One region of the Paenibacillus sp. MDMC362 genome, then DNA from elsewhere that is predicted to be linked to it. Evidence: a T-box and tRNA genes for the amino acid it is inferred to sense, from the RefSeq annotation. Region 1 holds a T-box; the other holds one or more tRNA genes.
What was found. The T-box of region 1 lies ahead of DP091_RS27070 (valine--tRNA ligase). A T-box ahead of a tRNA ligase gene usually reads a tRNA of that ligase, here a tRNA-Val.

Region 1 (3,418 bases):
TGCTCCTGAAGCGACTGATTTGTATTCGAACGGGGAGCAGCAGTTTGCAGCCGACCCGTACGACCAGCTTCATGGCGGCGGAGCTCATGCAGATTCTAACTCGACTTCGCCTTCTTACTTCAACGAGGCTCAGATCAGAGCCCAAGCGTCCGGGACGGATGCGCGCACACAGCAGTATCTCGCATCCTGGGCGCAATATGAGAACCAAACACGGGATTCACAGGACTCAGACGGCACCACAAGCATTTCCAATGCGTCTGAAGCCCAGGATACGGTCGAATATGCCTTACATAATGAGACGGAAGCTCAGGCAGCTGAGTCGTCGATTCCAAGTGTATGGCAATTCGAACGGGCTGCGGTCCAGCCGGAGCCGGAGCAAGAAGATCCGACAGCCGGTTTTCCGGGTGTCATTGAGCGTAAGGGCGAAGAAGTGGAAGCCGTGCCGGTACTGGAATCACCGGAAACGGAGGAAGTCCAGCCGGTTTTCGCTGAGGAAGAAGTCCCTTCGGAGGATATGGATGATATAACGGAAGAGGTTTCCATTAAAGCCGAGGAGGTTCCGACCAAGCCGGAGTTAAAGGTGGCCTTCAACACGAAGAACAACAGCACAACCAGCGCATCGGGCGTAGGCTTCTCTTCGTTGCTTCAATCGAGCAGAACGGTTCAGGATCAGGAGCAAGCCGCTCGGGACGAGGCAGAAGAAACGGAGGAATTGGTTGACTCCGCAACGGCCGAGGACGTGGAGTGGAAAAGTCTGTTCCTGGGTAACCGCCGTGAGGAAACGCCTTTCCGCAAGGTCCGGATGTGCATTGTGCAGCGTGAGGAGACACTCGATGTGATTGCCGAGCGTTATCAGCTGACGCCGCGAGAGCTCTTGTTATATAACCGCATGTCCGAGCAGAATGTGGAAGAAGGCCAGGTATTATACATTCCCCAATAATCAGCGTAGCGATCGCATAAGAACAAGCAGGTCAAGGTAGGATATCCTTGGCCTGTTTTTGTGTTTGGCGGGGAATCGGTGAGAAGAAGAGGGGAATCGGACGAGCCGGGCTTCTTTTTACAGCGTAATGGAATTAATTTGGATCGGCAGGTATGATGTCTAAATCGTTCGGAAACACTCGAAATATTGACTATATGCAACAACCACGGTATATTTGAATAGTATATGTACAGGTATTCCTAAAGCTAGAACAACGTTGAACGGGAAGAGTAGGAAGGTATGGCCTTCAGAGAGCGGAATTGCTATCAAGCGCTGTGAGATTCCGCAGGAACCAACTTGCCGAAGTCGCCCCGGAGTTGCGGACTTGAGATAGAGTAGGGATCGATCGCTACCCTGGTTAGAGTTCGCCGGCCGCAGCCGTTATCTGCGTAAAGTGTCGTGCTTGATTGCAGGCTTTCATGTTCTTTATGGGAGGACGCGATTCATGAATGATTATAAGCGCGAAACAAAGGTGGTACCGCGAGAGAACAGTCTTTCGTCCTTTGAGGACGAAGGGCTTTTTTTGTTTCACGCAAACATGGATATCCATGGCCACGCCCGGAGGCTAAAACGTTACGGGTTGGCAAAACTGATTAACAGTATCGGAGGTACGAAAATATGGATCAAAAACAAAACCAATCCCAGTTAGACATGCCGACGACGTATGATCCGAAGGCAGCCGAACAAAAATGGTATCCGTACTGGAAGGAAGGCGGCTTCTTTGAAGCTGGCAAACGCCCCGACGCGGAGCCGTATACGATTGTTATTCCTCCACCAAACGTTACGGGAATGCTTCATATCGGCCATGCCCTTGACTTTACGCTGCAGGATATCCTGATTCGCGTAAAGCGGATGCAGGGTTATGATGCGTTGTGGCTGCCGGGGTCTGACCATGCGGGCATCGCCACGCAAACCAAGGTTGAACAGAAGCTTCGCGAAGAAGGCGTTACCCGCTACGATCTGGGACGCGAAAAATTCCTGGAGAAAGTGTGGGAATGGAAGGATTTATATGCGAATACGATCCGTGACCAATGGTCCAAGATCGGCCTGTCCCTCGATTACTCCAGAGAGCGTTTCACGCTCGACGAGGGGTTGTCAGAAGCGGTTCGGGAAGTATTCGTCAAGCTCTATGATAAGGGGCTTATATATCGCGGAAAACGCATCATCAATTGGGACCCGGCTGCTCGCACGGCTTTGTCCGATATCGAAGTGGAGTACAAAGAGGTCAACGGCCATTTGTACCACTTGCAATACCCGCTCAAAGACGGCAGCGGCTCCATTACCGTAGCAACCACCCGCCCGGAGACCATGCTTGGCGATACGGCGGTAGCCGTTCATCCGGAAGATGAGCGCTATAAAGACATGATCGGCAAGACATTGGTCCTGCCTATTGTCGGCCGCGAAATTCCGGTGATTGCCGATGAGTACGTGGAGAAGGATTTCGGCAGCGGAGCGGTTAAAATTACGCCGGCCCATGATCCGAATGACTTCGAAATGGGTCTGAGACATGATCTGCCGCAAATCACCGTGATGGATGAATCCGGGACGATGAATGAATTTGCCGGCAAGTACCAGGGTCTTGATCGTGCAGAATGCCGCAAGCAGATCGTTAGCGACATGAAGGAATCGGGCGTGCTGCTTCGCATCGAAGATCATGTTCATCAGGTTGGCCATAGCGAAAGATCCGGCGCCGTTGTCGAGCCGTATTTGTCGACGCAGTGGTTCGTTAAGATGCAGCCGCTTGCGGAAGCAGCCGTTACTGCACAGAAATCCGGCAAGGGCGTAAACTTCGTGCCTGACCGGTTCGAGAGAACCTACCTGCATTGGATGGAGAATGTGCGCGATTGGTGCATCTCTCGTCAATTATGGTGGGGCCACCGGATTCCGGCCTGGTATTCCGAATCCACGGGCGAAGTGGTTGTTGCCATGAATGAAGAGGAAGCGCGCGCGAAGCTTGGCAAGGACGATCTAAGACAGGATGAGGATGTGCTGGATACCTGGTTCAGCTCGGCATTGTGGCCGTTCTCGACCATGGGCTGGCCGAATCTGGACAGCGAGGATTTCAAACGATATTATCCGACAAGCGTTCTCGTAACGGGTTATGATATTATTCCGTTCTGGGTTTCGCGGATGATTTTCCAAGGGCTTGAATTTACGGATCAAATGCCGTTCAAAGATACGCTTATCCATGGTCTGGTTCGGGATAGCGAAGGCCGCAAGATGTCCAAGTCGCTCGGCAACGGCATCGATCCGCTCGAGGTTATTGAACAGTATGGCGCAGATGCCATGCGTTATATGATATCGACTGGCAGTACGCCGGGTCAGGATCTTCGATTCCGCTGGGAACGTGTGGAACAAGCGCGTAACTTCGCGAACAAGATCTGGAACGCGTCACGTTTTGCGCTCATGAACCTGGAGGGCTTCGCTGCGGCGGATATC
Region 2 (3,418 bases), on a different contig from region 1:
CGATCATGCCAACGGTTATATTCTTCAAATCCTCTCAGGTGCGACAGGACTATTGATATCCTGGATTATGTACAGGTTTGGTATCGGGTTTAAGTACAATCTGGAAAATCTGCGCATTAAATTTGAACATGTTCTATTGATCACTTTGATTATCGTGGTGTTGATATTAATTGCGATTCTATTTTACCTTAATCGTTTATGGCTGCACCTTCTCTTCTTTGGAATAACATTTGGAATCTTCTTGTATTATGCCATCAATACAGAGGAGCGGGAATCTTATGATCATAGAAGGATTATCAAAACGGATAGCGGAGAGGATCAAACGCCAGGTACCCGACCATAAGTCCTCAATTGCTGTTTTGAAACATGCGATTGCCATCATTTTAAATGTATTGTTGATTGTTGTCTTCACGCTGCTTATCTCTATATTTACGGGTAACATGAAGCAGGCGGTTATTGCCTTGACAGGTTTTGCGGTACTACGGCAATTTTCAGGAGGGTATCACCTTAAGACGGGGGCCGGCTGTATTGCATTCACTACAGCATTATTCACCCTGATATCTTTTGTGGATATTGATGCCATAGGTGTGCTCATTATCAATGTACTCAGCCTGTTGCTCGTGATGATGTTCGCTCCCAGCCGAATTGAGAAGCAGTCCCGTATACCGAGGAAGCATTACATAAAACTCCGCTTGCTTAGCTGTTTCATCGTTATGTTTAATTTTGGACTTCAGTCCCCAACATTGGCTGTCATATTTTTGGTCCAAGCTATCAGTTTACTACGCTGGAAAGGAGGACGAGCTCATGTTATGGATCCATAGGATTAGACATCGGTTGTTTTCGTTTATCGCATCTGCTTTGACGTTGGTAGCTGTTTTCGTAGTTAATACTGCAAGTCCCGTTTTTGTTTATAGCGGGGAGACGCCGGAAGAACTGTTAAAGTAAGTCTTGATCCTTCGTAAGGGGACTGGGTACTTAAAGATTATGGTATAAATAAAGATGAATATGTAGGTTATGGTTTTCGGTACCTTTCTGGGTACCGATTTTTTTATATGGATAAGTGGAACCAAGCCTGGAATGGTGTCGTTGATCTTCGAAACTTGTGTTTTGCGAGTTATATGAAGTGCAGCCAGGGTAAAATTGACATTGATAAAAGAACGAATGTTCGCATATAATACAAACAAACGTTCTTGTCAGAGGTGATTGCATCATGTTTGAGAAATACCTGGAGCAAATTATAGAAATCATTTATGAAGACCGGAAAGGGAACATCACCCAGCGCAAAATACAGATTCACAGTATTCGGGATCAGCGGATCCGCGCAACGTGCCTGGAGACGGGGAAACCCCGAGTATTCAATGAGAACAATATCCTGTCTTGGAGGCTCGAGAGAGGAAGGGGAACGCAAGTTTCCTGATCGGGGACGGAAATCCCAGAGAATCTCGATCAACGATCAGGCGCTTCAGGATCCATGGCCTGGCTTTGTCCCCCCAATTCGTCCCCGAAGGATGAAATTCTGAAAGCTAAACTAAAGAAGAAATTGAAAAGAGCCCTTGCTACACAAGGGCTCTCGGTTATGATCTGTAGTGGGCTCGAACCACTGACCCCTACCCTGTCAAGATAGTGCTCTCCCAGCTGAGCTAACAGATCATGAAATATTTAAAAAGGTAATTCATATATTACCAGCAGACAATGCGACTGTCAATGGTTTTCTCGTTATAAAAAATCACATTCCGGTTCAGACTAATTACAGCATGATTATGCCAGTGAGGAGCGTGAATGTCATGGCCGGTGGGAAAACCCATCATTTCAAGCAAGCCGGGCTGGTGCTCTCGTTGCTGGGGGTAACTGTACTGGGCAGCGGTTGCAGTATCCCGGAGAGAACGTCGGTGCAGCTGGGGCCGCTCCATGGATCAGCAGCGCCCGTAATGCTCGATGTTTACGGCCGTTCTGTAGATCAGGACGTGTATTCCAAGCAGGGAAGCGGGGCACTGGAGCCGGAATCGCCGATGGATTCGGTGGACACATTACGTGATCTCCAACCATAAAGGGGTCCAGCAACGATCCGTAACAGATATGTCGTAAGAATTGTCTGTATTCATTGCTCGAACAACGAGCGGAGCAAACCGTCGGCTGGCAGGCTGGCGGTTTGCTGTAAACGGCCGATGCTATTCTTCATCCCATTTGCGGGAATAACCTTTTTTAATCGCCCAAAAGATAGGGTAGATGATAACGGCTGAGATGATAACAGCCCAAAATATCGTGGCTCCCATGCCCATAAAGGCCATGCTCCTTTCAAGAAAACGTTAGCTTATACTATACAGGAAAACGATTATTTTGTATAATATCTCGATCTGCGATATCACTAGAATTGATTCTACATAAAGAGGTGTTGAAATGGCAGCAGAAATCATAAATGTATCAACCGAAGAGCAATTGCAGCAGGCGCTGGATATCCGGAAAGATGTCTTTGTGCTTGAACAGAAAGTGCCGATTGACCTGGAGATTGATGAGTACGATCGACTGGAATCCGATGCGTTTCATGTCCTGATCAAATCGGAGGGACAGTACGCGGCAACCGGACGTATCACCTATTACAATAAAGATTCAGCTAAAATGCAGCGAATTGCGGTTCGTAAGCCCTTCCGTTCCAAAGGGATTGGCCGCGTGCTGATGATGGCATTGGAAGCGCAGGCACGTGAATTGAAACTGCAGTATTCCGTGCTGGATGCGCAGGTACAAGCGGAGGCATTTTATCGCAAGCTGGGGTATGAGACGATCTCGGACGAGCCGTTTGATGATGCTGGCATTCCCCATGTTCGCATGAAAAAGGAACTGTAGTCTTCTTATCATATATGGTGCCAATGATCCGCACTGTTTAAAAAGAAAAGACCCCGAGTCGATAGTCGATACTCGAGGTCTTTTTAATCTTGAATTTAAAAGTTTGGCAAATTGTCCAGGTTGTTGCTGGGATCGCCATCCGCATTGGAGCGAAGATGTTCGTCACCGTCACGGCCGCGGAACACGTTCAGGTTTTTGATTTCTTTATTCTTGGCCATTTGTTGTGCTGTCTTGTAGTCAACGACACTGCCGTTATCCAGCTTAAGTTCGATGATGTCGCCATCTCCGTTTTTACGGACGCCTACGACTTCTTGTTGTGTATTATCCATATGAATCGCCTCCCGGCATTAGTGTTCCCGGGAAACCTCATAAACTATTCATCTATACTGAACTACAATTCGTATACCCGCTGCTGCTCCACAAATTCCATGATGCCGGTCTTGCCAATGAAAGCTTCGACCTCGTCGCTGTAATGCATGAGATAGGTGCGCTCCTGAATTTCTTGTGGCAGGCTAAGCAGCTCATCCAGCGTCGTATGAACCTCGCCGGGGCCTTGCAGCTGACACTCATGCAGAAT

Region 2: it has a tRNA-Val gene. The T-box ahead of DP091_RS27070 (valine--tRNA ligase) is inferred to sense a tRNA for this amino acid. The anticodon was not compared.

What each region holds. Positions count from the first base shown of each region.
Region 1 is NZ_QLYT01000065.1:22,778-26,195, forward strand. It holds gene DP091_RS27060 (LysM peptidoglycan-binding domain-containing protein) at 1-940, shown strand, start outside; T-box leader at 1,188-1,486, shown strand; gene DP091_RS27070 (valine--tRNA ligase) at 1,598-3,418, shown strand, end outside.
Region 2 is NZ_QLYT01000008.1:386,817-390,234, reverse strand. It holds gene DP091_RS04090 (hypothetical protein) at 1-343, shown strand, start outside; gene DP091_RS04085 (accessory gene regulator ArgB-like protein) at 279-821, shown strand; gene DP091_RS04080 (cyclic lactone autoinducer peptide) at 805-945, shown strand; gene DP091_RS04075 (hypothetical protein) at 1,211-1,417, shown strand; tRNA gene DP091_RS04070 (tRNA-Val) at 1,578-1,650, opposite strand; gene DP091_RS04065 (hypothetical protein) at 1,785-2,048, shown strand; gene DP091_RS04060 (GNAT family N-acetyltransferase) at 2,398-2,841, shown strand; gene DP091_RS04055 (DUF3892 domain-containing protein) at 2,937-3,170, opposite strand; gene DP091_RS04050 (MBL fold metallo-hydrolase) at 3,233-3,418, opposite strand, start outside.